2 linked regions of the Bosea sp. 685 genome follow. The protein of the gene in region 1 binds, or shares a complex with, the protein of each later gene. Links are inferred from orthologs where the notes say so. Each region holds a gene or a part of one and is shown on either strand. Other genes may lie near its edges.

Evidence for each region.
Region 2: the proteins of eno (region 1) and RMR04_RS14855 are in contact, whole or in part, in a solved structure (PDB 2FYM), measured with the Escherichia coli proteins. The link is inferred for Bosea sp. 685 from one-to-one orthologs.

The regions. Positions count from the first base shown.
Region 1 is NZ_CP134779.1:2,464,221-2,478,592, forward strand. What follows is about bases 11,094-13,998. They hold eno (phosphopyruvate hydratase), read right to left. Parts: upstream 13,236-13,998; coding sequence 11,952-13,235; downstream 11,094-11,951. Other genes in these bases: RMR04_RS13125 (hypothetical protein), read left to right, coding at 11,163-11,861; queF (preQ(1) synthase), read left to right, coding at 13,365-13,820; RMR04_RS13140 (MFS transporter), read right to left, coding at 13,821-13,998. In the rest of the region: RMR04_RS13060 (ABC transporter permease subunit), read right to left, coding at 1-50; RMR04_RS13065 (ABC transporter ATP-binding protein), read right to left, coding at 47-1,123; RMR04_RS13070 (ABC transporter substrate-binding protein), read right to left, coding at 1,129-2,196; RMR04_RS13075 (enoyl-CoA hydratase/isomerase family protein), read right to left, coding at 2,272-3,045; RMR04_RS13080 (IclR family transcriptional regulator), read left to right, coding at 3,170-3,994; RMR04_RS13085 ((2Fe-2S)-binding protein), read left to right, coding at 4,093-4,407; RMR04_RS13090 (FAD-dependent oxidoreductase), read left to right, coding at 4,400-5,764; RMR04_RS13095 (NAD(P)/FAD-dependent oxidoreductase), read left to right, coding at 5,761-6,921; RMR04_RS13100 (peptide deformylase), read left to right, coding at 7,179-7,676; RMR04_RS13105 (ArsC family reductase), read left to right, coding at 7,694-8,041; tRNA guanosine(34) transglycosylase Tgt, read left to right, coding at 8,119-9,270; RMR04_RS13115 (hypothetical protein), read left to right, coding at 9,267-10,052; RMR04_RS13120 (DMT family transporter), read right to left, coding at 9,975-10,934; more of RMR04_RS13140, read right to left, coding at 13,999-14,372. UniProt on the Escherichia coli protein: Catalyzes the reversible conversion of 2-phosphoglycerate (2-PG) into phosphoenolpyruvate (PEP). It is essential for the degradation of carbohydrates via glycolysis.
Region 2 is NZ_CP134779.1:2,837,609-2,852,471, forward strand. The notes cover bases 3,845-7,240. They hold RMR04_RS14855 (Rne/Rng family ribonuclease), read left to right. Parts: upstream 3,845-4,238; coding sequence 4,239-7,040; downstream 7,041-7,240. Other genes in these bases: RMR04_RS14860 (hypothetical protein), read left to right, coding at 7,099-7,240. In the rest of the region: RMR04_RS14845 (penicillin-binding protein 1A), read right to left, coding at 1-2,114; RMR04_RS14850 (N-acetylmuramoyl-L-alanine amidase), read right to left, coding at 2,279-3,499; more of RMR04_RS14860, read left to right, coding at 7,241-7,530; RMR04_RS14865 (mechanosensitive ion channel family protein), read right to left, coding at 7,611-9,902; RMR04_RS14870 (pyridoxal phosphate-dependent aminotransferase), read right to left, coding at 9,992-11,182; RMR04_RS14875 (DsbA family protein), read left to right, coding at 11,294-12,163; aroQ (type II 3-dehydroquinate dehydratase), read left to right, coding at 12,267-12,725; accB (acetyl-CoA carboxylase biotin carboxyl carrier protein), read left to right, coding at 12,804-13,259; accC (acetyl-CoA carboxylase biotin carboxylase subunit), read left to right, coding at 13,304-14,665; aat (leucyl/phenylalanyl-tRNA--protein transferase), read left to right, coding at 14,848-14,863. UniProt on the Escherichia coli protein: Endoribonuclease that plays a central role in RNA processing and decay. Required for the maturation of 5S and 16S rRNAs and the majority of tRNAs. Also involved in the degradation of most mRNAs.

The sequences.
Region 1 (14,372 bases):
GGCAGCCGCCAGCCCGCCAGACGTTGCTTGGCTGCGATCGCGCCGCTCATGACACCAGCACCGCCTTGTCGCGCTGCCAGCCGGCGACGATGCGCTCGTCGAGGCCGGGAACCGTTTCGCCGGGGCCGAGGCGAAGCACGAGCGCGGCGCCGTCATCGAGCCTGGCGATGATCCGTGTCTCCGAGCCGGCATAGACGATCTCGCTGACCGTTCCGGCGACGCTGTTGCCGGCCTCGGTGCCGAGATGCAGATGCTCCGGCCGGATCACCAGGGCGCCCTTGCCGTTGTCGCAGCGCGCGCCATCGGGCAGGGAGAAAAGGCCATGCGCGGTTTCGAGCGAGCCATTGGCGGTCGCCGTGCCCCGGAAGATGTTCGAGATGCCGATGAAGTCGGCTGCGAAGGCGGTGCGCGGCCGCTCATAGATCTCGCGCGGCGTACCGAGCTGCTCGATCCTGGCATGGTTCATCAGGCAGATCCGGTCGGAAAGCGCCAGCGCCTCCTCCTGATCATGCGTGACATAGACGATGGTCGCGCCGCTTTCGCGATGCAGCCGCTTGATCTCGATCTGCATATGCTCGCGCAGCTTCTTGTCGAGCGCGCCCAGTGGCTCATCCATCAGGATGATCGAGGGCTGGTAGACGAAGCAGCGGGCAAGCGCGACCCGCTGCTGCTGTCCGCCCGATAATTCGCGCGGAAAGCGCTGGGCGAGATGGCCGAGATGGACCATCTCGAGCGTGTCTGCGACGCGCCTGGTGATCTCGGCTGCTGGCCGGCCGCGCATCTTGAGCGGAAAGGCGATGTTCTCGGCAACCGTCAGATGGGGGAACAGCGCGTAGTGCTGGAACACCAGCCCGATGTCGCGCTGATGCACCGGCGTGCGCGACTGGTCGCGCCCGTCGATGATCACGCGGCCTTCGCTGGCCTCCACGAGACCGCAGATCAACTGCAGCAACGTCGTCTTGCCGGAGCCCGAAGGGCCCAGCAGCGTGAGGAACTCGCCTTCAGCGACGCTGAGCGAGCTCGCTTCGAGGGCCGTGGTCGCGCCATAGCGCTTGCACAGCCCCTCGACGACGAGCTTGGGCGGCCTCTCGCCGCCGTGAGGCTGGATCGCTGCCACAGTCACCGGTCTCAGGTCAGCAGCCAGGCGTTGAAGCGCTCGGTCACGGCGGCGCGGTTGGCGCTCCACCAGGCCTCATTGGCGATCGCCATCAGCTTGAGGTTGTCCGGCGCGGTCGGGAGCGATTTGGCGCGCTCAGTGGGAATCGTCTTGTAAGCGTCGAGATTGGTCGGCCCATAGGCCAGGATCTCGGTGTAGACGGCTTGCGCCTGCGGCGACGAGCAGAACTTGATGAACTGCCGCGCTGCCTCGGCGCGCGGACCGCCCTTCGGCATGGCCCAGCCCTCGATCGAGTAAAGGCCCTGGTTCCAGACGATCCTGGCCGGCGTGCCGCCATCGATCGCGGCCTGGAAACGCGCATTCCAGCCGGGGATCATGTCGACCTCGCCGCTCTGCAGCAATTGCGTCGACTGGGCGCCGCCGGTCCACCAGACCGCGATATGCGGCTTGATCTTGTCGAGCACCTTGAAGGCGCGCTCGATATCGAGCGGGTAGAGCTTGTCGAGCGGCACGCCGTCGGCAAGCAGCGCCTGCTCGATCGAGTCGATCGGGTTCTTGCGCAGGGCGCGGCGGCCCGGAAATTTCTCGACGTTGAAGAAGTCGGCCCAGCTCGTCGGCGCGTTCTTCACCCGGTCGGTGCGATAGGCCAGAACGGTCGAATAGACGTCCGTGCCCATGAAGTTGTCCGAAATCGCCTCCGGCATCAATTGCGGTACGTCGGCATGCGAGAAGCCGATCGGATCGAGCAGATTCTGGGAGGCCAGGATGTCGCGCGCCGACAGCGTCAGCGTGCAGACGTCCCATGTGTAGGATTTGGTCTCGACCATCGCTTTGAACTGGGCGGTCGGCTCCGCCTCACGGGCGACGTTGACGACCTTGTTGCCGGTCGCCTTCTCGTAAGGGTCGTAGAAGGCCTTGCGGAAAGCGGGACCGAAAGGTCCACCGGGATCGGCGACCGTGATCTGCGTCGCCGCATTGGCACGCCCGATCAAGGCCGGTGCGAGCATCGCACCGGCGGCAACGCCACCTGCCAATTGCAGCAGGTCGCGCCGGTTCGGATTCATCGTCTTGCTGGTCATAGACATCTCCCCTTCACGCGGTTTTCCGCAATTTCCCCATGGGTGATCGTGACGTCAGGCTCAGGCTGCATACGTTCAGGCGCTTTTGCGCGCGGCTCTTTTTGCGAGGAATTCTTCCATCATGCGGGCGGGTTCTCCGGTGGCATAAGCCTCGCGCTGGTTGCGGATGCCGGCCTTGAGGCACTCGCGGAAGCTTGCCTCCGTAACCTCGCGGAAGCGGGCCTTGTTGAGACGCATCGCGACAGGTGGCTTTCCGGCTAGCTCCGTGGCGAGTGCCAGCGCCGCCTCCGTCACCTTCTCCTTCGCCACGATCCGGTTGATCAGGCCGATCCGGAAGCATTCGTCGGCATCCATCATCCGCCCGGTCAGGGTCAGGTCGATGGTGCGGGCGATCCCGATCATCTCGCGCATGATCCAGGGGCCGGTCACCGAGGCAATGCCGGAATTGATCTCCGGCTGGCCCATGGTGACGCCGTCATGGCCAATGCGTAGGTCGCAGAGCAAGGCGACCTGGAAGGCCGAGCCCGCCGCGACGCCGTTGAGCGCGGCGATGAGCGGCTTGGAGAGCGAGCGCAGCCGATCGTAGAGGCGCTCCCACTCGCCCATCCAGAGCTCGGCGCGGTCGGGATCGAAGGTCTTGGTCTCGTTCAGGTCCTGGCCGGCCCCGAAAGCCCGGTCGCCAGCGCCCGTCAGGATGATGGCGCGCACCGCCTCATTGGCTTCGAGCTCATCGAGCGCCTCGACCAGTCGCGCCCGCATCGGTGCGTTCCACGCATTCAGCACCTCAGGGCGGTTCAGCGTCAGAATCCCGACCGGACCGCGAACCTCGCTTAGAACGAATGCCTGCATGGATTCCGTCTCCCGATGAATTTCTATTACAATGCGATAATTTCTATTATTCAATCAACGCCAATGAGGTTACCTTGTCAACCGGGGTGGTCGCGGCCATTGATCGGGGAAGGAGAAGACCTGCATGTCCACGCTTGACGCGAGCCCCGCCGGCCGCAAACGCGCCGCCACCTCGGACGATAAGGCCGAGAGGAAAGACGACGCCTTGATGGTGATGTCGGTCGAGAAGGCCTTTCGGGTGCTCTCGGCTTTCGGCCGTCAGCACCCGACGCTGAACCTGTCGCAGGTCGCATCCGTGACCGGGATGGATCTGAGCGCGGCCCAGCGCTTCACCCATACGCTGGTCAAGCTCGGCTTCCTGAGCAAGGACAGCGAGACCAAGCGCTTCGAGCTCACCGCCAAGACGCTCGACCTCGGCTACCATTTCTTCCGCAGCAGCCGGCTGGTCGATCGGGCGATGCCTTATCTGATGCATCTCAGCAAGGAGACCGAGGAGACGGTCAACCTGACCATGCTCGAGGACACCGAGATCATCTTCGTCTCGCGCTTCCTCAGCCGGCATGTGCTGAACACGGACGTCATCATCGGCACGCGGATGCCGGCTTACTGCACGGCGCCTGGCATCGCGATGCTGTCCCGGCTGCCCGAGGCCGAGGCGCTGGCTATCATCGATCGCTCCGACCTGCAGCCCCATACCCCCTCCACGACATGGCAGCGCGAGAGCCTGGTGAGCAAGATCCGGGAGGCGAGGGCGCAGGGTTACGCGACAGCCTTCGAGGAGTTCTATCTGGGCGACGCGTCGATCGCGGCGCCGATCCTCGATCATCGCGGCCGGCCGGAAGGGGCGGTGAATGTCGCGGTGTCGTGTTCGCGCTACAGCCGCGAGGAGGTCGTGACGCGCTACTCCTCCCTGATCATCGCCGCCGCCCACGCGATCTCGCGGGTCTGAGGGAGGCTGCGCGGCACGCGGCTTGACAGTTCGGCTGCGCGTCTATCATCATCCGCATTATCTTATTGCATTGCGATAGAATGATGCGGGGGGTGGGGATGGATGATCACGCCGGCCAGTTCGTACGGGCCGTGTCTCGGCAGGGGCCACGCATCACGCTCCATTTCGACGGAGAGGCGGTAGAGGCGTCTGAAGGCGAGAGCGTGCTCGCCGCTCTGCTGACGCAGCGCTCGTTCCTGCGGCGCACGGAGTTCGGCAGCGAGCCACGCGCCGGCTTCTGCCTGATGGGGGCCTGCCAGGACTGTTGGGTCTGGTCGGATACGACTGGGCGATTGCGCGCCTGCACCACCAATGCGATGGCAGGCATGGTCTTGCGCAGCCAGCCGCCAGGGTTGGATGCCTTGCGTGGCTGAGATCGTTGTCGTCGGCGCCGGCCCAGCCGGCATCAATGCCGCCGAGCGGCTTTGCGCGCATGGCCATCGCGTCGTGCTGGTCGACGAGGGCCGGCAGGCCGGCGGCCAGGGCTATCGCCGACCGTCGCCCGGTCTCGATCTCGACATGGCGGCGCTGATGGGCACGGAGGCCGGCAAATACGAGGCGCTGCACGCCCGCTTCGCCAGGTTGTTGCCGCAGATAGACTACCGCCCGCAGACGCTGGTCTGGGCGGTCGAGGACCGTACGCTCCATGTGGTCCAGGCGGGTGTTGCCGCGACGCTGCGTTTCGACGCGCTCGTGCTCGCAACCGGCGCGATGGACAAGATCGCGCCGTTCCCGGGCTGGACGCTGCCGGGCGTGTTCACGCTGGGCGGAGCGCAGGTCGCGCTCAAGGACCAGGGGTGCCTGATCGGCCGGCGCGTCGCTTTCCTTGGCTCGTCGCCTCTGCTGGCCCTCGCGGCGGCGCAATACCGCAAGCTTGGCTGCGAGATCGTGGCCATCGCCGACACCACGCCTTTCGCGAGCAAGCTGGCGGCGCTGCCGGCCTTGGCCCGTTCGCCGCGCACGCTGTGGCGCGGCCTGTCCTATCTGGGTGGCGCGATGCTGGCAGGCGTTCCGGTCCTGCATGGTGTGACACCGGTGGAGGTGGTCGGCGACGGCCATGTCGAAGCCTTGATCCTGCGTGATAGGCGTGGGCGCGGGCGTCATTTCTCCTGCGATGCCATTGCGCTGGGCTATGGTCTTAAGCCTGAGACGCAACTGGCGGAGCTCGCCGGCGCGACGCTCCACTTTGACGAGGCCTTCCGGCTCTGGCTGCCGCAATGCGACGCTGACGGGCGCGCCGCGCCGGGCCTCTATCTCGCCGGCGACGGGGCCGCGATCGGCGGGGCTGATGCGGCCGAGACCAGCGGCGGGCTCGCGGCGATGGCGCTGCTCGTCGATCTCGGCTCGCCGGTCGATGAGCGGGCGCGCCTTGCGCTCCGCCGCAGGCTCGCTCGGCTGCGCGGCTTCCAGAAGGGGCTAGCGAAAGCTTTCGCCTGGCCGGTCGGGCAGATCCGCGCCTTGCCGGATGACGTGATGCTCTGCCGCTGCGAGGAGGTCCGCATCGGCGAGATCAGGCGGGCGATGGCGCAGCAGCTCGGCCCGGTCGAGATCAACCGGGTCAAGGCGATGACACGCTGCGGCATGGGGCGCTGCCAGGGCCGTGTCTGCGGCCCGGCGCTGCAGGAGATCGTCGCGGGCGCAGCCGGGATCGCAGGCGAACAGGCCGGCCGGCTGCGAGTCCAGGCGCCGGTCAAGCCGATCGCGCTCTGCGTGGCGGGCGAGGCGCCATGAGCAGGCATACGGCAGATGTCGTGATCGTCGGCGGCGGGTTGATCGGCGTCTGGACTGCCTTCTTCCTGGCCCGGCGCAAGCAGCGCGTCGTCTTGATCGAGAAAGGCGTCGTCGGCGCGCAATCGAGCGGCACGAATTTCGGCAATCTGCGGCTCCAGGGCCGCTTTCCCGGTCAATATCCGCTCTCGCTGCGCTCGCAGGCGCTCTGGGAGGAGATCGAGGCGCTGATCGGCGAGGATTGCGAGTTCGCGCAGACCGGCCATCTCTATCTCGCCTATGACGACGAGGAGAGAGCGAAGCTTGAAGGTTATGCGCAGGTCTCCGAATCCCATGGCCTCGCCATCGAGCGCCTGGGACCGTCCGAGTTGCGCAAGCGCTGGCCCTGGTTGAGCGAGCGGGCGGTGGCCGCGACCTTCTCGGCGCGCGATGCGACGGCCAATCCAAGGCTGGTGACGCCTGCCGTCGCGCGCGCCGCACGAGCGTTGGGCGTGAGCATCATCGAGAACGCCTGCGTCACCGATGTCGCGCGCAGCGGCGACGGTTTTGCGGTGAAGACGGCCGATGGCGGGCATTGGAACTGCGGTACTCTCGTCAATGCGGCGGGAGCCTGGGCGGTCGCGATCGCCGAGCGCTTCGGCGAAACTGCGCCGATTGTTCCGGCCGGCCCGCCGCAATTTGTCACGGAGCCCTTTCCCTATCTGATCGAGCCTTCGATCCAGGCCATCGACGGCTCGGTGATCTTCCGGCAGATCCCGCGCGGCAATATCATCCTCGCGGGCTATCCGCGGACAGTGGCCGATCCGGTCAATCATCGCGCCCCTGTCCCTCCGGCCAAGACATTGGCCGCGATGCGTGCGCTCGCCAGGGTCGCCCCCATCCTGGCGCAATGCCACGTCATCCGCGTCTGGTCCGGCATCGAGGGCTATCTGCCCGACATGATCCCGGTGATCGGCCCGAGCCTGACGATGCCGGGTCTCTTCCATGCCTTCGGCTTCTGCGGCCACGGCTTCCAGATCGGGCCGGGCGTCGGGCTTTGCCTAAGCGAAATGATCGTCGACGGAACAACACCGACGCCGCTCGAGCCCTTCTCGATCGGTCGGTTTCGCGAGAGCGTCGCGGTCAGCGAAAAATTCCGGAAGGAATTCGACGGCGCGTGAAGCGGCGAGAGGCGAGAGTGAAGCAATGTGGGCCTGCAAAGCTTGCCAATGCAAAGGCCCGGGCTATTGAGCAGCAATGAAGGGACTAGACGCCTTGGAGGGCAGGGGCTACCGGAACGCTTGCCGCGCCGGTCGTACTCAAGCCGTCAGTCCGGTTCAGATACTACGATATTCCAACAGGTTGCGATGCCTTTTGAACAGTCGAACGAGGTTGAGGTGAAGCAGCTTGCGGGTGGACGCGAAGCGATCTGCTCGCCATGACGGTGCGCCCGATCGTCCGCTATCCCGATGCGCGGCTGCGCTTGCCGGCCGAGCCGGTCGTCGATTTCGACGATGAGCTCGGCACGCTTGTCACGGATCTCATCGACACGATGCGGGACGCTCCCGGCATCGGCATCACAGCCCCGCATATCGGCAGTGCACGGCGCGTCGTCGTGATCGAGTTGCCGGGCGCGGATGGCGTTCGAGTCTATGTCAATCCGGAGATCCTCCAGGCTTCTCAGGAGATGATCCGGCACGAGGAAGGCAGCATTTCCATGCCGGGTGTGACCGAGGAGGTCGAGCGACATGCAAAGCTGTCGGTCCGCTATCGGGACCCGGACGGCAATGAGCGCTCGGAGGACACTGAGGGGTTGCTCGCGGTCTGTCTCCAGCATGAGATCGACCAGCTCGACGGCATGTTCTGGATTCACAGGCTCTCGCGCCTGAAGCGCGAGCGATTGATCAAGCGCTATGAGAAACTGGCGCGACGCTGAAGGGATTCGAGGCGGATATGACGATCACGATCTACGGCATCAAGAACTGCGACACGATGAAGAAGGCGCGCAGCTGGTTGGAGGCGCGCGGCGTCGCCCATGCCTTCCACGACTACAAGGCGAGCGGCATCGACCGCGTCTCCCTGGCGCGTTGGGTCGATGAGCATGGCTGGGAAACGGTGCTCAACCGTGCCGGCACGACCTTTCGCGCCCTGCCCGATGCCGACAAGCAGGGGCTGGATGCCGGGAAGGCGATAGCGCTGATGCTGGCCCAACCCTCGATGATCAAGCGCCCGGTGCTCGATCTCGGCGGCAAGACGCTGGTGGGCTTCAAGCCGGAGGCCTATGCAGGCGCGCTGGGCTGAGGCCGAGCCGTTGCGTCACGTCGGCCCAGCGCGCACTGCACTTCCGTCAGGCACTGTGCTGGGCTAACTCGCAGGCCATGACCTTCCAATCCACGACCACCGATTTCAGCTTCCATCTTGCCGCTCGCGATGGCGCCGCCCGCACCGGCGAGATCCGCATGCCGCGCGGCGTCATTCGGACGCCGGCCTTCATGCCGGTCGGTACCGCCGCGACCGTCAAGGGCATGTACCCTGAGCAGGTCAAGGCGCTCGGCGCCGATGTCGTGCTCGGCAACACCTATCATCTGATGCTGCGGCCGGGCGCGGAGCGCGTGGCGAAGCTCGGCGGCCTGCACAAATTCATGAACTGGCCGCACCCGATCCTGACCGATTCCGGCGGGTTCCAGGTGATGTCGCTCTCCCAGCTGCGCAAGCTGACGGAGGAGGGCGTCACCTTCCAGTCGCATATCGACGGCTCGAAGCATGTGCTCACGCCCGAGCGCTCGGTCGAGATCCAGAACCTGCTCGGCTCCGACATCGTGATGCAGCTCGATGAATGCGTCTCGCTGCCTTGCGAGGACAAGGTCGCGGAAAAAGCGATGCGTCTGTCGCTGCGCTGGGCCGAGCGCTGCAAGACGGCCTTCGGCAATCCGGCCGGGCGGGCGCTCTTCGGCATCGTCCAGGGCGGGGCGGTGCCGGCGCTCAGGATCGAGAGTGCGCGCGAGCTCGTCGCCATGGACCTCAAGGGCTACGCCATCGGCGGGCTGGCCGTCGGCGAGCCGCAGGACATCATGCTGGCGATGATCGAGACCGTCGAGCCGTATCTACCGGCGGAGAAACCGCGCTATCTGATGGGCGTCGGCACGCCCGACGATCTCGTCGAGGCGGTCTCGCGCGGCATCGACATGTTCGACTGCGTGATGCCGACGCGCGCCGGCCGCCACGGCCAGATCTTCACGCGTTTCGGCCGGATGAACCTGAAGAATGCCAAGCATGCCGACGATCCGCGGCCGATCGATCCGCAATCGTCCTGCCAGGCTGCGAATGGCTATGCGCGCGCCTATCTGCACCACCTCGTCAAGGCCGAAGAGATGCTCGGCAAGATGCTGCTGACCTGGGTCAATCTGGCTTATTATCAGGAGCTGATGGCGGGCTTGCGCGCCGCGATCGCGCAGGGGCGGCTCCAGGATTTCATCGTCGAGACCAAGGAAGGCTGGGCGCGGGGCGAAACCGCTGGCGAGCCGGCGTGATCGATCCCTGGTTCGTCCTGCTCTTCGCCAAGATGGCGGTCGCGGCGTCTGTCGTCGTCGGCTGTTCGCTGCTGGCCGAGCGCTCCGGGCCGATGGTCGCGGCGATGATCGCGACGCTGCCGATCTCGGCGGGACCGGTCTATGTCTTCCTCGCGCTGGAGCACGAGCCCGCTTTCCTGGCGGCCGGTGCGCTTGGCAGCATGTCGGCCAATCTCGCCAATACCGGGCTGTCGCTGGCCTATGTCCTGCTGGCGCAGCGCTTTGGCACGCTGCTCAGCCTTGGTGCGGCGCTGGCGGCCTGGTTGGTGGCCGCGATGACGCTGCGGGCGCTCGAACCACCTTTCATCGTCCTGACCTGCGCTACCGTCGTCGGCTTCGGCGCGCTGCACCTGCTGTTCCGGCCCTATCTCGCGGCGCGGCCGAAGGCGGTGTCGGCCCGGCCCTGGTATGCGATCCCGCTGCGCGCGGGCGCTGTCGCCATGCTGGCGGGCACGGTCACCACGCTCAGCAGCCATGTCGGCCCGGCCTGGTCAGGCGTGCTCGCGGCCTTCCCGGTCGTGCTGTCGAGCATGATCGCGATGCTGCAGCCGCGCATCGGCGGGCCGGCGATGGCGGCCGTCATCGCCAACAGCGCGCTCGGGTTGATCGGCTTCGGGCTGGCGATCGGCAGTGTGCATCTGAGCGCAGTGGCGCTCGGTTCCGGCCTATCGCTGGGGCTCGGGCTCGTCATCTGCATAGTTTGGAATCTCGGCCTGATGCAGCTCAAGCGCGGCCGGCGCTGAGCGCCGCCAGGAGGCGATGAACAAGCCGCCGATGATCAGCCCGATGCCGGCGATCTGGAGGCCGCTCGGGATTTCGCCAAGGACGGGGATGCCCAGCAGTGTGCCGATGACGGGGATCATCGGCGGGAAACGGCCGACCACGGCCGGCCCCAGCACGCGCGCGGCCCAACTCCAGATCCACAGACCCAGGATCACATTGAGCACGCCCTGATTGATGCCGTGCAGTGCGATGACCCACCAGGGCGCGACATCGAAGCCGCGAAAATAGAACAGCGCGTAGAAGGGCAGATAGGCCATCGACAGCACCGAGACGATCGCGGTCGCCTTCAGCGCATCGACGCGCCAGAGCTGGATCAGCAAGGGATAGCATCCCCAGATCAACCCGACGCCGACAAAGCAGAGATCGCCGAGAAGGATCGTGGGATTGGTGTGCGTGCTGCCCGCTATGGCGAGGCAGGCGAGCCCGAAGAGCACCGCGCCGATGCCGAGAAAGAGCTGCCGCGTCAACGCCGTGGCGAACAGGATGACGCCGCCGACGATGCCGATCACGGTCACCAATCCCGGGCCGATCGTCGCGCCATGAGCAGCCGGCGCATAGGTCAGTCCGGTCAGCAGCAGATAGCTCATCGGCAGCCCGCTCATGATCGCGAGCGTGGCGCCCCGGCCCCAGCCGATGCCGCCGCAAGTGGAGAGGCCGCCTGAAAGGAAGGTCGGCAGCAGGATGAGCCCCGCCGTGCCGAAGCGCAGCGCCAGCAGGTCATGCGGGCTGAGCCCGTTGAGGATGGCATGCCGGCTGACGACGAAGTTCGCGCCGAAGATCGCCATGGCCACGACCATGCCGCCAAAGGCGAGCCGCCAGCGCAGGCGGTCTCGCGCCAGCATGGACTCCGAAAGCGGTGCGACCTTGTGCATGCCCCCTTGTTATCGCTTCCGTCGTCTCTCCCGTTAGAGGTTACGATGCATGGGAGCTGTGCGATTTTTCGCAGCGCAGCAGAGACTTTGCGGCGCAGCAGAAACAAACTGAGATAATCGATCTTAATTGCACCTTGCTTCGGCCTTTCTCGCGCCGGCTGCAGGCGGTTCTCTGGGCAGGTTCATGGAGAACCGAATATGACCCTTTCCTCCGTCTTCGCCGGTTCGAAGCGCTTTCTCGGCCATGTCGGTAACCAGGCTGCGGTCTCGATCGTGGCGTCTGCGGTCGCGGCGGCGTTTCTCGCTCTGCCCGAGGCGGTTACGACCGCGCCTGGCCTGATCGCGGCGAAGGCCGAATCTCAGGGCTGGGTCTCTCCCGTCGCGCCTGACGGCAAGATCAGGGAGCGCCATCACGATGCGGGAGGCGGCGAGGCGCTGACACAATCGCTGAGCGGGCGCGGCCTGATCGTGCCGGCTGCTTCGGCGATGCCGATGGCGGTGGCCTGGGCGCAGCCCGAGACCGGATTGCCGCCGGCGCCTCAGCCCAGCTCGGTCGTGACCGCCGAGGTTCATGCGCGGACGGTGCAGGTGCTGCCCCCTGTCCGCAAAGCCGCGCCGGCGGGTGAGAAGACCGCGCCGGCGGGTGAGCGCTCGCGCCAGGTCGCGGAAGCGGCGCCGCAATTGATCTTGCCGGCCGTTCAGGTGGTCGAAGCCGCTTCAGTGTCGGACGGGTTCGAACCCGTGGCTGTGGCGCGGCCGGCGCCGACGATCCTCGGCCGGGCCGTGCCCGAGCCGGTCGCGCGTGTCGGCGACGTCATGTCGAGCGCCGTTGGGACTGTCGGCGCGGCGGGCTTCTGGACGCTGTCGCGGGCGTCCAGCCTGTTGCCACGCCTTTAGCCGGCTTGGCTAGAGCAATTTCCGGTCCGATTGGATCGGAAATTGCTCTAGGCCTTTGTTTTAACGCATTTTCTTCAGTGCTTTAGCCCCTCAGGCGAGGGCCTTTAGGGCGTCGCGCCCGGCATAGATCGCCTGTGCGCCCAGCTCTTCCTCGATGCGCAGGAGCTGATTGTACTTCGCCGTCCGGTCGGAGCGGGCGAGCGAGCCTGTCTTGATCTGCCCGCAATTGGTCGCGACCGAGAGATCGGCGATGGTCGAATCCTCGGTCTCGCCCGAGCGATGCGACATCACGGCGGTATAGCCGGCGCGCTGCGCCATTTCGACGGCAGCCAGCGTCTCGGTCAGCGTGCCGATCTGGTTGACCTTGACCAGGATCGAGTTGGCCGTCTTCGCCTTGATGCCGCGCGACAGGCGCGTCACGTTCGTGACGAAGAGGTCGTCGCCGACGAGCTGGCACTTCGAGCCGATCGCGTCGGTCAGCGCCTTCCAGCCCTCCCAGTCGTCCTCGGCCATGCCGTCCTCGATTGAGACGATCGGATAATTGCCGACAAGCTTGGCAAGGTATTTGGCCTGCGCCTTGGGATCGCGGGTTTTACCTTCACCTTCATAGACATAGGAGCCATCCTTGAAGAACTCGGTTGCGGCGCAGTCGAGCGCCAGCGCGATGTCCTCGCCGGGCTTGTAGCCCGCCTTCTCGACCGCCTGCATGACGAAATCGAGCGCGGCTTCGGCCGATTTCAGGTTCGGCGCAAAGCCGCCCTCATCGCCGACATTGGTGTTGTGGCCGGCGTCGTGCAGCGCCTTCTTCAGCGTGTGGAAGATCTCCGAGCCCATGCGCAGCGCCTCCGCGAAGGAGGGCGCGCCGATCGGCATGACCATGAACTCCTGGAAGTCGATCGGATTATCGGCATGGGCGCCGCCATTGACGATGTTCATCATCGGCACCGGCAGGACGCGCGCCTGCGTGCCGCCGACATAGCGGTAGAGTGCCAGGCCCGAGGCTTCGGCAGCGGCCTTGGCAACGGCGAGCGAGACGCCGAGGATGGCGTTGGCGCCGAGCTTGCTCTTGTTGGGGGTGCCGTCGAGCTCGATCATTGCCGCGTCGATGGCGACCTGATCCTCGGCGTCCATGGCGACGAGCTGTTCGGCGATCGCGACATTGACGGCCTCAACCGCCTTGAGCACGCCCTTGCCGAGATAGCGGCTCTTGTCGCCATCGCGCAGCTCGACCGCCTCATGCGCGCCGGTCGAGGCGCCGGAGGGAACGGCGGCGCGGCCCATCGAGCCGTCTTCGAGCACGACATCGACCTCGACGGTCGGGTTGCCGCGGCTGTCGAGAATCTGACGGCCGATGATGTCGATGATCGCGGTCATGGGAGGCTCCGGAGAACGGCAGGACAGGATTGATGGCGCGCTTCTAGCCAACGCAGCGCCGAACGGAAAGGGGCGGGTGGCGTTTGCGGCTCCGAGGTCATAAAAGGCCGCCTTCAAGGAGCATTCGCGATGACCCTCGACGCCTCGACCCTGCAGCTCGGCCAGCACAGCGCCTTGCCCGCCTCGCCGGAGGAGGCGCGCCTCGACCGCGTGCCCAATCCGCATGCCGGCACGAACTATCTCGCCCGCTTCACCTGCCCGGAGTTCACCTCGATCTGCCCGGTTACTGGGCAGCCCGATTTCGGCATCCTGGTGATCGACTATCTGCCGGGCGACTGGCTGGTCGAATCCAAGTCGCTGAAGCTCTATCTCGGCGCCTTCCGTAACCATGGCGCCTTCCACGAGGACTGCACCGTCAATATCGGCAAGACGCTGGTCGAGCTGCTGCAGCCGGTCTGGTTCCGCATCGGCGGCTACTGGTATCCGCGCGGCGGCATCCCGATCGACGTGTTCTGGCAGACGGACGAGCCGCCCAAGGGCCTCTGGTTGCCCGACCAGGGCGTCGCGCCCTATCGCGGTCGCTGATCAGGTTCGGCTGCCGGCCAGCGGCAGGATGCGCGGCGTGAGCTGCCCGAGCGTGGCGATCGCGATGGCGAAGATCACGATCGCGGCGCCCGTGCCGATGAGGTGCATCAGCACGCCCATCACCACCGGCCCCATCGCCTGACCAAGAAAGAAGCAGCAGGCGAACAGGGCGACCGCCGACCCGCGCACGCTCGGCGCCAGTTCAGTCGCCTGCGCCTGGAAGGTGCCGTGCAGCAGGAAGAAGCCAAAACCCTGGAAGCTGAAAAGGATGACGGCGCTCCACCAGGGCCAGTCGAAGGCAAACAGCGCGAGCGCGCAGGCGCAGATCGCCCCGCCGACGCGCGTCATCAGCGAGGGGCCGAGGCGCTCGACCAGGATCCGGGTCAGAAGCCCATAAACCAGGCAGCCGAAGCCCATGCCAGCGATGGCGAGGCCGGCTTGTGCCGGGCCGACGCCCGAGCGCTCGGCCAGGATGGCCGCGACATAGGACGGGATGCCGAAGAGCAGGATGCCTTCGGTGATGACGAGGCCGTAGAGCAGCTTCGTCTTGGG
Region 2 (14,863 bases), 370 kb from region 1 along the record:
ACGCCGACAGCGAGGTCCGGCGAGAAGCCGACGAACCAGACGTCCTTGGCCTCGTTGGTCGTGCCGGTCTTGCCGCCGAGCGGCTTGCCGACGGACTTCACCACCGTCGCCGTGCCCGCATTGACCACGCCTTCGAGGATGGAGACCATCTGATAGGCGGTCAGCGGATCGAGAACCTGGTCGCGGTTGTCGACGAGGCGCGGTTCACGCTGATTGTTCCACTTTTCGGCGTCGCAGCCTTCGCAGACGCGCTGGTCGTGCCGGAAGATGGTCGCGCCCCAGCGGTCCTGGATGCGGTCGATCAAGGTCGGGCGGATGCGCTTGCCGCCATTGACGAGCATGGCGTAACCGGCGGTCATCCGCATCACCGTGGTCTCGCCGGCGCCCAGCGCCATCGAGAGCACGGGCAGCATGTCGTCATAGACGCCGAAACGGCGGGCATATTCCGCGATCAGCGGCATGCCGACATCCTTGGCGAGCCTGACCGTCATCAGGTTCTTGGAAAACTGGATGCCATAGCGAAGAGTATGAGGCCCGGTCGACTTGCCGTCGTAGTTTTCCGGCCGCCACATGCCGAGCCCACCGCCCTGGTCGATCTCGATAGGGCCGTCGAGCACGATGCTCGACGGCGTATAGCCGTTGTCGAGCGCGGTGGCGTAGACGAAGGGCTTGAACGAGGAGCCGGGCTGGCGCAACGCCTGCGTCGCGCGGTTGAATTCCGACTGGTCATGCGAGAAGCCGCCGACCATGGCGAGCACGCGGCCGGAGAACGGATCCATCACGGTGATGGCGCCGTTGACCTCGGGCAACTGCCGCAGGCGGACCTGGCCCGGCCGGTTGTCGATGGGCTCGACATAGACGACATCGCCGACCGATACGGCCTGCGACACGCGTGCACGCCGCGTCCATTTGATGCCGTCGGGGCCGAGCGCCACGGTGGTCCGTTCACTGCGCAGCGCGCCTGAGGTCTCGTTGAGCGGGTGGAGGCCGATGCGAGCCGTGTCGCCGGTGACATCGAGAACGACGCCAAGGCGCCAGGGCGCGACATCGCCGAGCACTTTCAGCTCGCCGATCGCCAGGCCCCAGTCGCGCGCGCTCAGGTCGATCTTCTGGATCGCGCCGCGCCAGCCGCGCGCCTCATCGAAACGCACCAGCCCGTCGACCAGCGCCTTGCGCGCCATCAACTGCATCTTCGGGTCGACGGTCGAGCGCACCGAGAGGCCGCCTTCGAGCAGCTTCTTCTCGCCATAGCGATCCTGCAATTCGCGGCGAATTTCTTCGGCGAAATAGCCGGCGGCGATGTTGTTGGGCGAAACCGTGCGCGGATTGACGCCGAGGGGCTGCTTCTTGGCCGTGTCGCCGGCTTCGCGCGTGACGTAGCCGTTCTCGACCATACGATCGATCACATAGTTGCGCCGCTCGATCGCGCGCTCGCGGTTGCGGAAGGGATGCAGATCGGTCGGTGCCTTGGGCAGCGCGGCCAGATACGCGACCTCCTGCAGGTTCAGTTCATGCACCGACTTGCCGAAATAGTTCAGCGCCGCCGCGCCGATGCCATAGCTGCCCTGCCCCGGAGCCGGAGCGCCGAGATAGATCTCGTTGAGATAGAGCTCGAGGATCTTGTCCTTCGAATAGGTCGCCTCGATGCGCAGTGCGACCAGCGCCTCGCGAATCTTGCGCTCGTAGTTCTGCTCCGAACCGACGAGGAAGTTCTTCGCGACCTGCTGGGTGATGGTGGAGGCGCCCTGCGGCCTGCGATTCGAGCCGCGGCTGCGAAAATTGGTGATCGCGGCGCGCACGAGCCCTTCGGGATCGACGCCGACATGCTTGTAGAAATTCTTGTCCTCGGCCGAGAGATAGGCCTGGATGACGAGCTTGGGCACGGCCTGGATCGGCATATAGAGCCGGCGCTCGCGGGCAAATTCCGCGATCAGGCTGCCGTCGCCGGCATGGACGCGCGTCATCACCGGCGGCTCATAGTTCCTGAGCTGAGCCGAATCGGGAAGATCCTTCGAGTAATGCCAGACGAGACCGGCCGCGCCCACGGCGCCAATCACGAAGACGATCGTGCCGGCGGCAAAAAGCCACCCGAAGAGTCGCAGAACAAACCGCATAGGAGGCCCTGGCCCTCACTGTCATGGCTAGCCAGCCCGAAAAACGGGCAGCGTGAATCAATTCTATAGCATAACAGAGATGGCGGAACCGTGGCCTCAGGACCACAATTTCACGCCAAAGCCACCTGCTCGCCAAAGCCACTTGCTCGCGAAAGCCACTTGGCTCAGCGCCGGTTCTCCGCAGCCTTGCCGGCAGGCGGGCGGCCCTGCGCGAAATACCCGTCGACCGCGGCATGCACGGCCGCCACGGCCTGCGTCCGCCAGGCCGCCGAATTGAGCAATTCCGCATCCTTCGGGCTCGACATATAGCCGAGCTCGATCAGCACGGAAGGAACATCGGGCGCGCTCAGCACACGGAACCCCGCCGAGCGGAGCGGCACCTTGTGCATCTTTACCGAGCCGCCGAGCGTCTCGACGAGATTGCGCGCGAACACCGAGGAGAAGGTCCGCGTCTCACGCTTGGCCAGATCCATCAGGATGCCGGCGACGTCTTGCGTATCCTCGCTCGAATCGAGGCCCGCGACCGTGTCGGCCTGATTTTCCTTGGCCGCCAGCCGGGCCGCTTCCGCATCGGTCGCGCGCTCGGAGCCCGTATAGACCGTGGCGCCGCGCACATCCTGCGCCTGCGTCAGCGAATCCGCATGAATCGAGATGAACAGATCAGCCCCCGCCTCCCGCGCGATCTTCACCCGCTCGCCCAGCGGCACGAAGCGATCCTCATCACGAGTCATCAGGATGCGATAGCGCCCGGACGCTTCCAAGCTCTCCTTCAGCGTCATGCCGAAAGCCAGCACGACCGTCTTTTCCGCAATCGACGCCACCACCGTGCCCGGGTCGATGCCGCCATGGCCTGGGTCGATGACCACGAGCTGGCGGGTATCTCCGGCAGGCTTGACGATCTCGACCGGTGATATGGCCGCCTCGGGGCGCGTTTTCGAGGCCTCATTCGCCGCCGCCTGGAACTCCGCCCGCGAGGAGCGCTTCAGCTCGACCACGAGCTCGCCGAAGCCGCCGCGCCGGTTGCGCATCTCGGCGCGCGCGACGAGAGCGGGCTGCGCCAGGTCGATGATGATGCGCGAGCGCTCGGCCGTGAACAGGCCGAAACGGAAGGCGCTGACGAAGCCCGCGCCATTGCGCCCGGTCGTGGGCTGCATCTGGAAATTGACGGACGGCAAATCGACGATCACCCGGTCGGGCGAGGCCATCACAGATGTGCTGACGGCAACAGGCCGCGACAGCGCCACGGTCAGGCGGATGATCTCTCCGGCCTGCTCGATCCTGGCGTCGGTCGCGACCGGAAAATCATTGGCGGGCCCGGGATTGGCGTCGCCGGCGCTTACGCAGACAACGGCAAGCCAGGAGCCGAGAAGCACGCGCGAAAGCAAGCTCGCGCTGCGACGGACAAGGCCGGCGCGGAGGCTGCGGAAAGCTGGGCTGCGAAAGCGGAGCAAAGGGGTGATTGATCCCTGTCTGCGTCACCGACGCTTAACCATAAGGGCGCGAGGCCTTAACAGGGCGTTACCACGCCCGTCCCCGACCGTGAACCATGCTTGCCTGCCTCACCGTCACGATGGCTGGATGATGTGACTTGCAAATCACTGTCACCTGTCTGTAATGGGGATGGTTGCATTGCGAAGCCGCCCATGGTGCGCATCCGGATCCGAGGATCCGTCGGCGTCCGGGGTCAGGTTTAAGGCGGCCGACCCTTCCGGGTTCGGCCGCAGCAGCGCAACCGCCAACGGATCGTCCGCGGACGGCCGGCGTCAGCCACGAAAGTTCGGCGCCTGGCTAGGTCTCGCGAGCGTGCAAACGCGGCGTGCTTCGTCTTTAGGCGAGTGCGTCGCAGGTCAGGACAGATGTCGGGGCATACGACGCCGCATTTTTCATCGGTGATTCGTCCATACCTGCGGGACTGTGCCGGGGCGTTTGCCCGGCCAGGTTTCCCGAGCCGCTATCCTGTCTCGATCGAACACTTCCCCGTCCCAGACGCCGGCTTGCGCCGGCTTTTGCTCCTGCAACATGCCGGCTTTCGCCGGCCTTCACGCGGCGCCCCTGCCCGCGGCAGCGGATTCTCATCCGCAGCCCGGCGGGTTTTGATGGCGGCCGCGCCCATGGAAAATTCATATGGCCAACAAGATGCTCATCGACGCCACCCACCCGGAGGAGACCCGGGTCGTGGTGGTTCGCGGATCCCGCGTCGAGGAATTTGATTTCGAATCCGCCAGCCGCAAACCGCTGCGGGGCAACATCTATCTGGCGAAGGTGACGCGCGTGGAGCCCTCGCTCCAGGCCGCCTTCGTCGAGTACGGCGGCAACCGCCATGGCTTCCTTGCCTTCTCCGAAATTCACCCGGATTACTACCAGATCCCGGTCGCCGACCGTCAGGCGCTGATCGCCGAAGAGGCGCGCGCCGACCGTGAGGAAGAGCGCGATGAGGAGAAGCGCGAAAAGCGCGGCGGCGGTCGTCGCGACCGTGGCCGCCGAGGCGACCGCGACGGGCGCGCCAAGAAGGCGTCCCATGACGAGACCGTCACCTCCGAGATCGAGGCCGACGGCAAGGGCGCCGCGATGGTCAATGAAGGCGGGCCTGCCTTCGGCGAGGAATTCGCACCGTCAATCACCGAATCCGCGACCGAGGAAGCCGTCGAGAACGCACCCTCGCTGACCTTCGAGACGGAAACGGTCGAGGCCCTCGCCACGGACGAAGCCGCGCCGGAAGGCGAAGAGGCCCGCAAGCCGGCCGAGGACGAAGAGGACGGCGAAGACCACGCTCACGAAGACGGCGAGCATGAGGAGCCCGAGCAGCTCGGTGGCGGCGACGCGCTCGACGACATCTCCGAGCGGCCCCAGCGCCATCATCGCCGCCAGTACAAGATCCAGGAGGTGATCAAGCGCCGCCAGATCATCCTGGTCCAGGTCGTCAAGGAAGAGCGCGGCAACAAGGGCGCGGCACTCACTACCTATCTCTCGCTCGCCGGCCGTTACTCGGTGCTCATGCCCAATACCGGCAAGGGCGGCGGCATCTCGCGCAAGATCACCAATACCGAGGATCGCAAGCGCCTGAAGGAGGTTGCCTCCGAACTCGAGGTGCCCGAGGGGATGGGCATCATCCTGCGCACCGCCGGCGCCTCGCGCACCAAGGTCGAGATCAAGCGCGACTACGAATATCTGATGCGGATGTGGGAGAGCGTGCGCGAATTGACGCTCGCCTCGGTCGCGCCGGCGCTGGTCTATGAGGAGGGCAACCTCGTAAAGCGCTCGATCCGCGACCTCTACAACAAGGACATCGACGAGGTTCACGTCGCCGGCGAAGAGGCCTACCGCGAGGCCAAGGACTTCATGCGCATGCTCATGCCGAGCCATGCCAAGAGCGTGAAGGCCTATCGCGAGCAGACGCCGCTCTTCGCCGGGTTCGGCGTCGAGAGCCAGCTCGACGCGATGTTCTCCAACAATGTGACGCTGAAATCCGGCGGCTATATCGTCATCAACCAGACCGAGGCGCTGGTTGCCATCGACATCAACTCCGGGCGTTCGACCCGCGAGCACAATATCGAGGACACCGCCCTCAAGACCAATCTCGAAGCGGCGGAGGAGATCTCCCGCCAGCTCCGCCTGCGCGACCTGGCCGGCCTCATCGTGATCGATTTCATCGACATGGAGGAGAACCGCAACAACCGCGCTGTCGAGAAGAAGCTGAAGGATTGCCTCAAGGACGACCGCGCCCGCATCCAGGTCGGCCGCATCTCGGCCTTCGGCCTGCTTGAAATGTCGCGCCAGCGCATTCGCACCGGCGTGCTCGAGAGTTCGTCCGTGCCCTGCCCGCATTGCGCCGGTGCCGGCATGATGCGCTCGGCGGCTTCCGTCTCGCTGCAGATCCTGCGCGCGCTTGAGGAAAACCTGATCAAGAGCGCTTCGCATAACCTCACCGTCCGCACCCGGCCGGAGGTCGCGCTCTATGTGCTGAATCAGAAGCGCGCCCATCTCACCGATCTGGAAACCCGCTTCGCCATCGCAATCAGCATTACGGTCGACGCAACCCTGCTCGGCACGCGCTATTTCGAGGTCGAGCGCGGCGAGTTCGTCGGCAATGAAGGCCGCATCGTTCCGACCTCCTTCAAGGCGGAGGCGATCCCCGCCGATATCGACGATGACGCGCTCGACGCCGCCGCTGAAGCCGAGGCGCTCGGCGCCGAAGACGAGGGCGTCGAAGCAGGCGAGGCCACGACAACTGCTGCCGCCAATGATGACAAGCCGGACCGTGGCGATGGCGAAGCGCGCGGCGAAGGCGGCCGCAAGCGCAGGCGTCGTCGCCGGCGGCGGCGTGGCGGCGAGCGCGACGCCAATGGCGTGCGCCTCGACGGCGGCACGGATGCCGAGGGCGATGAGGATGGTCAGGACGACGACGAGGACGGCGATGAGAACGCCACCGAATCGCAGGAGACCGAGACCGTCGCTGCGGCTCCCGAGCCGGTCGTGACCGAAGTGGCGGCAGAGCCGGAAGCCGAGGCGGACGCCAAGCCGCGCCGCGGCCGCCGTGGCGGACGCAAGCCCAAAGTTGACGCCGAGACTCTGGCTGACACTGAGGCTCGGGTCGAGGTCGCCAAGGTCGTGGACGCTCCCGAGGTGGTGACCGAGGCCGTCACGGTCGAGGCTGAAGCCGCCCCGGCCGAGAAGCCCAAGCGCAGCCGCGCCCGCAAGAAGATCGTGCCGATCACCGAAGACGGTGAAGCAGCGCCGGTCGTCGCAGAAACCGCGCCGGCTGAGCCCGTCGCCGCAGAGCCGGTCGCTGCCGCGCCTGTTCCGGAACCAGAGCCCGCCCCCGTTCCTCGCGTGGTCGAGGAGCCGGTCGCAGTGGTGCTGACCCCGCCCGACCCGGACCGCCCCAAGCGCGGCGGCTGGTGGAACAAGCTGGCCGGCAGGAACTGAATGACAAGGCCGCTGCGGAACACCGCAGCGGCCTTTTTCATGAGGCGAGATGCTTGTGATGCCGCCGCCCCGCAATCGCGAAAGACAGGTGCTGACCGCGATCTGCATCGTGGCGCTCCTCGGCTTGGCCTGGATGGGATGGCAAGCGCTCGGAGGGCTTGGCGTCGGAATCCTTGGCCTTCTCGTGCTGTTCGTTGCGGTCAGGGTCGAACTTGAAGGCAACGGACCGGTCGGCGCGCAATCGAACCCGGAGTTCTATGCCAGACAGGTGCGTGCCGAGCGCGAGCAGCCTCACACCGACCGAGTGAGTCGCCGGGCGGAAAATGTGGCGTTCCTTTCATCAGCACGCGTCGGCGTGGCGGCGGGCGCTGTTCTTACTGTAGTCGGTTTCGGGCTGCTGTTTTCTGGAGCCGCGCCCAATGGGCCGATCGGCCTCTTTGAGCTTGGCGATATTTTTGTGAGTCTGTTTTTGAAGGGGCGGCCTTGGTGAAATGGCCGGCCGCTCAGTACGCGCCATTTTGAGCTCAGGCGCAGCTCAACTTGGCTTTCCCCGCGCCGGCGACGCGCAAATCACCCCGCCGCCGGCGCGAGCGGGCTGGGCGGCGGCACGGCGCTGATTGCCGCCGCTGCGCCGGCTTGCCAGGTCGCCTCCCCGCCACGCACCGTCACGGCGTTCGAGGCGAAGGGCACCCCCGCCTCGTTGAGCGCGCGATAGACCCGTTTCAACGCCTCGCGCTGGAGCGAGGAGGCCTGGTTCGGCTTGGCGGTGAATTTCAACCGGATGACGATGGCACTGTCGGTGATGTCGGCAACGCCCTGCATCTTGAGCGGCGCAATGAAATGCGGCGCGAATTCCGGATCTTCGAGCAGGGCCAGGCCCGTTTTCTTGATCGCCTTGCGCGCCTTTTCGATATCCGCCGAGTGATCGAGCCGAACGTTGAACTTCAGCGTCGCCCAGTCGCGGCTGGCATTGGTGAGGGAGGGAATCTGGCCGAACGGCACCGTATGGATCTGCCCGCTCTGGTGGCGCAACTGCATCGAGCGCAGCGATATCTTCTCGACCGTGCCCTTGAGCCGCCCGGTATCGACATATTCGCCGACGCGGAAAGCATCCTCGATCATGAAGAAGAAGCCGGAGACGATGTCGCGCACCAGCGCCTGCGAACCGAAGGAAATGGCGAGCCCCAGAATGCCGAAGCCGGCAAGCAAGGGGCCGATATCGACGCCGAGCCGCGACAGCACGACAAGCCCGGTCAGGCCGAAGACCGCGCCCAGCACGACGCCGCGCAGTACCGGCAGCACGGTGGCTAGTCGCGATGGGATGCTCTCTTCATGCGTGGCGTCCTCATCGACCGGCATCGTCGCGCCGCGCTTGGGCGCATAGGCGTCGAAGAAGCCCCGCAGGAAGACGAGGGCGACCCAGCCCGCGAAGGCGAGCATGGCGACGCCCGCCACCCGCTGCGAGAAGGCGGAGAATTCCGTCGAGCTCACGCCGAGGAGGAAGCCGCCCCAGAGCCGCGCCAGCAGATAGAAGCCGCCGACCCAGATCACGCCCCCGGCAGCTGCCCGCGCCGCATGGCCGAGCGCGAGCGTAAGCGGCGCGCGCTCGCCCAGGGCGGCGGCATGCGCCTGCCGGCAGGCCATCAGGCTGGTGATGCCGACCGCGAGGATCGGCACCAGCACGATGATGAGCTGCGTCAATCCGGCAGCCTCGGCCCAGCGTGCTCCACCCTCCATCATCGCCGCCGCGTTGCCGACCATCCAGATCGCCACGGCCGAGGTGGCATAGAGCCAGCCGGCCCCGGCTGCGATCATCCGCCGGCCTGGCCCCGGCTCATGCGATGATTCGAGGATGAGCGCCGCAAGATCGTGTCGCGCATCGATGAACCACCAGGCCTTGAACAGCGTCACGGCAATGCCGCCCAGCGTGAACAGCCCCGCGACCGGGCCGGGGCCGGCTGCGTGCTGGCCTGTGACCGCGGTCGTTAGCAGGATCGGCGAGGCGATGCCGAAGAAGACGAGCAGGCCGAAATGCCGGTCGGCCCGCCGCAGCGGCATGATCCGTCGTTCCGGCACGCCGGGAGAGAGCAGGAAACGTCCAAGGGTCAGATGTCCGGCCCCGATCACGACGCCGTTGGCGATGACACGCAAGGTCGTCGCGGCAAGATCGGGTTCGGGCAGCCAGAGCATGCGCGCGGCATGCAACGCCGCCAGGCCGACCGTGAGCGTCATCAGATCCTGGAACAGTCCCCAGGACGACGCGATCAGGCGCGGCGTGAATTCAGGCCCTTTGGGCCGCAGCCGACGCGCGAACCAACCTGCGGTCGCGAAACGGAACAGCCCCGCCGCGGCGATCGCGAGCGCCAGGCCAGCGACGATTCCCCAGCCGGCCGGAAGCCCGCTCGCACCGTTGCGGTTCTGCGCCCAGGCGCTCCGCCAGGCGTCCGGCAGCGCGGCCAGGCGCGGCACCGCGCTCACCCCTTGGGTCAGCCCATCGACGAAATGATCCCAGAACGCCTCGACCCGTGTTTCGCCCTGATCCGGGCTGCTGCTTGCCGGCGGCGTGGCAGCGTTGCTCGCGACCGCCGCTGGCGCAGCCTGGATGGGCTGGTCCTTGCCGGCGATTCTGATCTCGACCTTGTGGCCGCCGGTCGACAAGGCGTCGACCAGCTTGCGCACCGTCTCCGGTGTTTCGTCGCCCCGCAGGGTCAGCGTGACATTCGCGTTGCCTTGAGCCTGCGCGTCGCCTTGAGCCTGGGCGAAACCCGCGGACGCAAAACCCAGAGTGGCCAACACGAACAAGAGCAGCGCCAGGGTGCAGGACGCGACCGACTTGCTCGAAGACGCAAAGCAATGTCGCATCGAACCCGCTCCCAACACCAAGGACAGCGCGAGTTGCACGGGAATCCCCGCTCTTGGCAAGCGCCGGGCTCACTATGCCCGCTTTGCGCTCAGCCGCGCTTCAGCCAGGCCCCGATCCGTTCGACTGCCTGCTCGCATTCCGTGAGCGAGCCAGCGAAGGAGAGCCGCACCGTACGGGCTCCACGGCTTTCGTCGAAATCGAGCCCGGGCGTGATCGCGACGCCGGCCTGGTTCAGAACATCGCGGCAGAAGGCCATGGAATCGTTCGAATATCTGCCGATGTCGAGATAGATGTAGAAGGCCCCGTCGACAGGCAGGAACTCACCCAGCCCGATCTCCGGCAGGGCCTTCAGCAGATAGGCGCGGTTTGCAGCGTAGCCGGCCTTGATCGCCTCGCACTCCGCGGTCGCCTCGAAAGCCGCCTCGCCTGCGACCTGGCTGAGATAAGGCACCGAGATCGACAAATTCTGCTGCAACCGCTCGATCGTGCGCACCAGCCGCTCGGGCACCACGAGCCAGCCGACGCGCCAGCCGGTCATGCAGTAATATTTCGAGAAGGAGTTGACGATGATGGCGTCGGGATCGGCGGCAAGCGCTGTCGTCGCCGGCGCCTCATAGGTCAGCCCGTGATAGATTTCGTCGGAGATGTACCAGAGGCCGAGCCGACGACATTCCGCCGCTACGGCTGCGATGGCGTCGGGGGCCATCACCACACCGGTCGGATTGGCGGGGCTCATGGTCAGCACGCCGGCGAGCGGAGCCTGGGCATGGGCTCTTGCGATCAGCTCCGGCGTCAGCGCGAAACGGGTCTCGGGCCCGACCTCGATCGCGACCGGCTCCAGCCCCAGCGCGATCAAGATGTTGCGATAGGCCGGATAACCCGGAGCAGTGATGGCGACGCGCGCGCCAGGCTGGAAACAGGCCAGGAAGGCCAGGATGAAGCCGCCCGAGGAGCCCGTCGTCACCACGACGCGCTGCGCCGCCACGGTGACGCCATAGCTGTCCTGATAATGTCGGGCGATGCGTTCCCTCAGCGAATCCGTGCCGAGCGCCTGAGTGTATCCGATGCGGCCATGCTCCAGCGCGCGGCCGGCCGCCGCGCGGATCGAGGCCGGCGTCGGCGCGGAAGGCTGCCCGACCTCCATATGCACCACCGAACCGCCATTCCGCTCGATGGCGGCGGCCTGGTTCATCACATCCATGACGATGAAGGGCGAAACGCGCTCGGCCCGTGCGGCAAGCGCGGGGATAAGGAGGCTGGAAGGGGCTGGCTGGGTCATGCCGGTTGCCGTAACCGAGCAGCCCTCATCTCGCAACCGCTGTCACAGCTGTGATTTGACGCAGTCCCGGCAAGAGCCCAGAAGCAATTTTGAAGGTTTTTCGAAACCATGATGGGGCGAGATGCCCTGCCGGCCAGCGCCGGCCTGCCCGAAAGGACGACGATGATCGCGCTTCCCTTCCTTCTGCGCCTTGACCTTGCGGTGCTGCGCCGCGCCGGCCTCGCGCTCTCCGCGCTCCTGGTTGCCGGCAGCCTGACGATGGCGCCGGCCCGCGCGCAAAGCTCGGCTCTCACCCCCGAGCAGCGCAAGGCCGTGGTCGATCTGATCCGCGAGACGCTGCAGCAGAACCCCGAACTGGTCCAGGAAGCGCTGGTCGAGATCGAACGCCGCAACACGGTCGCCCAGGCTGAGGCGCAGCGTAGCGCCGTCACGGCCGAGAAGGCCCGCCTCGTCGATCCCGCCACCTCGGCGATCGTCGGCAACCCGCAGGGCGACGTCACCATCGTCGAATTCATGGATTACAATTGCGGCTTCTGCAAAAGGGCGCTGGAGGATGTCCGCGCGCTTGCCAAGGAAGACCCGAAGCTCAAGGTCGTGATCAAGGATTTCCCGATCCTCGGACCGGATTCGGTCGAGGCCAGCCGCGTCGCGGTCGCGGCCATGAATCAGCTCCAGGGCGCGAAATATTTCGAGTTCCACAACAAATTGATGGCGACCAAGGGACGCGTCAACGGCGCCAAGGCGCTCGAGGTCGCCAAGGATGCTGGTGCCGACATCGAGCGCCTGAAGAAGGACATGGACGCCTCGGCGACCAAGGCCGTGATCGAGGACACCGTCGCTCTGGGCGATCGTCTGGGCCTCACCGGCACGCCCGCCTTCATCCTCGGCGACGAGGTTGTCTTCGGCGCAGTCGGCCAGGCGGCGCTGAAGGCCAAGATCGACGCCGTCCGCAAATGCGGCAAGGCGACCTGCAGCGGCTGAGCCCTGCCGACTTTGGTCGGGCTTCGCCCTTCCCCTGCCGGTCCGCAGCGTTTATGAGGGCGGCGTCTGCCGCTTTCATGCGGTGCTGGAATCACCGCGCACCATGGTCGCCGTCCACGTCCTCAACGGTCCCAATCTCAATCTGCTCGGCACCCGCGAACCCGCCACCTATGGCGCGGTGACGCTGGCCGGCGTCGAGGAGAGGCTGAAGGCCAAGGCGCTCGCGGCCGGCGTCGAGCTGACCTTCCGCCAGACCAATTACGAGGGCGAGCTCGTCAGCTTCATCCAGCAAGCGGGCCTCGCTGGTGCGGGCATCGTCATCAATGCCGGCGCCTATACCCATACCTCGGTCGCATTGCGCGACGCGATCAAGGGCACCGAGGCGCTGGCCATCGAGGTGCATGTCTCAAATGTCCATGCCCGCGAGGAGTTCCGGCACCATTCCTACATGGCGCCGGTCTGCGTCGGCGTGATCTGCGGCTTCGGCGTCGCAAGCTACGATCTTGCTTTCGACGCGATCGTGCCGCTTCTGCAGAAGCGGCTCGCGAAACCGGCGGCCTGAACCGCCAGTATCTTCCACAGGATGGCGTGAGCGCGCTCAGCGCTCCGCTGCCAAGACGACAAAGACGGTGACACCGCCATGGCGACCAAGAGCCCGATCGACCCCGAACTTGTGCGCGAACTCGCGCAACTCCTGAACGAGACCGATCTGACCGAGATCGAAGTCGAGAAGGGCGATCTGCGCGTCCGCGTGGCCCGCACCATCACGGCAACGGTGCAGGTGCCCGCTTCCGCTGCGCCCCTGCCCGTCGCAGCGCCCGTCGCCGCAGCCCCGGTCGAGGGCAAGCCGTCCGCCGCCCATCCCGGTGCGGTCGCCTCGCCGATGGTCGGCACGGCCTATCGCCGCGCTTCGCCGGAGGCCAAGCCCTTCGTCGAGGTCGGCAGCATCGTGAAGGCGGGCGAGCGCGTCCTCCTGGTCGAGGCGATGAAGACCTTCAACGACATCGTCGCCCCCCGCGCCGGCAAGGTCGTCGCGATTCTGGTCGAGGACGGACAGCCGGTCGAATATGGCGAGCCGCTGCTGGTGATCGAGTGAGCCGGGCCCCGAGCGAGGATGGCCGATCCGATTTGGGCTTCAAGATGTTCGACAAGATCCTGATCGCCAACCGGGGTGAGATCGCGCTGCGCGTGCTGCGCGCCGCCAAGGAATTGGGTATCGCCACGGTGGCGGTGCACTCCACCGCCGACGCCAACGCCATGCATGTGCGCCTCGCCGACGAGAGCGTCTGCATCGGCCCGCCCTCGGCGCGCGAGAGCTATCTCAACATCCCCGCTTTGATCGCGGCTTGCGAGATCACCGGCGCGGATGCCGTCCATCCCGGTTACGGCTTCCTCTCCGAGAATGCCCGCTTCGCCGAGATCCTGGACCGGCACAACATCACCTTCATCGGCCCCAAGGCCGAGCATATCCGCAGCATGGGCGACAAGATCGAGGCCAAGCGCACGGCCAAGGCGCTCGGCATCCCCTGCGTGCCGGGCTCCGAGGGCGGCGTCACCGACGATGACGAAGCCTTGCGGATCGCAGCCGAGATCGGCTTCCCCGTCATCATCAAGGCGGCGTCCGGCGGCGGCGGCAAAGGCATGAAGGTCGTGCGCAATCCCGATGACATGTCGGTTGCGCTCTCGACTGCCCGCACCGAGGCAAAGGCCAATTTCGGCGACGATGCCGTCTATATCGAGAAATATCTGGAGAAGCCGCGCCATATCGAGATCCAGGTGCTCGGCGACGGCAAGGGCCACGCCATCCATCTTGGCGAACGCGACTGCTCGCTGCAGCGCCGCCACCAGAAGGTCTGGGAGGAAGGTCCCTCGCCCGCACTGAACGCTGGCGAACGCGACAAGATCGGCATGGTCTGCGCCAATGCGATGGCCAAGCTCGGCTATCTCGGAGCCGGCACGATCGAGTTCCTCTATGAGGATGGCGAGTTCTATTTCATCGAGATGAACACGCGTATCCAGGTCGAGCATCCCGTCACCGAGATGATCACCGGCATCGACCTCGTCAACGAGCAGATCCGGATCGCAGCCGGCGCCCCGCTCTCGATCATGCAGAAGGATGTGGTGATCGAGGGCCACGCCATCGAATGCCGGGTCAACGCCGAACATCCCGCGACCTTCCGGCCCTCGCCGGGTAAAATCACGTCGTTTCATACGCCGGGCGGCCTCGGCGTGCGTGTCGATTCGGCCGCTTATCAGGGCTACACGATCCCGCCGCATTATGATTCGCTGGTCGGCAAGCTGATCGTGCATGGTCGCAACCGGGCCGAATGCCTGATGCGCCTGCGCCGCTCGCTCGACGAATTCGTCGTCGACGGCGTCGACACCACGCTGCCGCTGTTCCGCACGCTGGTACGCAACCCCGACATCCTGAACGGCGACTACAACATCCACTGGCTGGAGAAATTCCTCGCAGCCGGCGGGATGGGCGAAGACGGCGCCTAAGACACCGTTCTCCACAGCCCTCATCCTGAGGAGCCGCGCAGCGGCGTCTCGAAGGATGCTTCAGAAGGCTCCGTAAGCATCTGCATCCTTCGAGACGCAGCCTATGGCTGCTCCTCAGGATGAGGGCTGTGGAGCGCGGAGACCGATTTGACTCCCCGCGCGGCCCGCGCTCCCATCACGCCATGAAGGCCCGCTCCG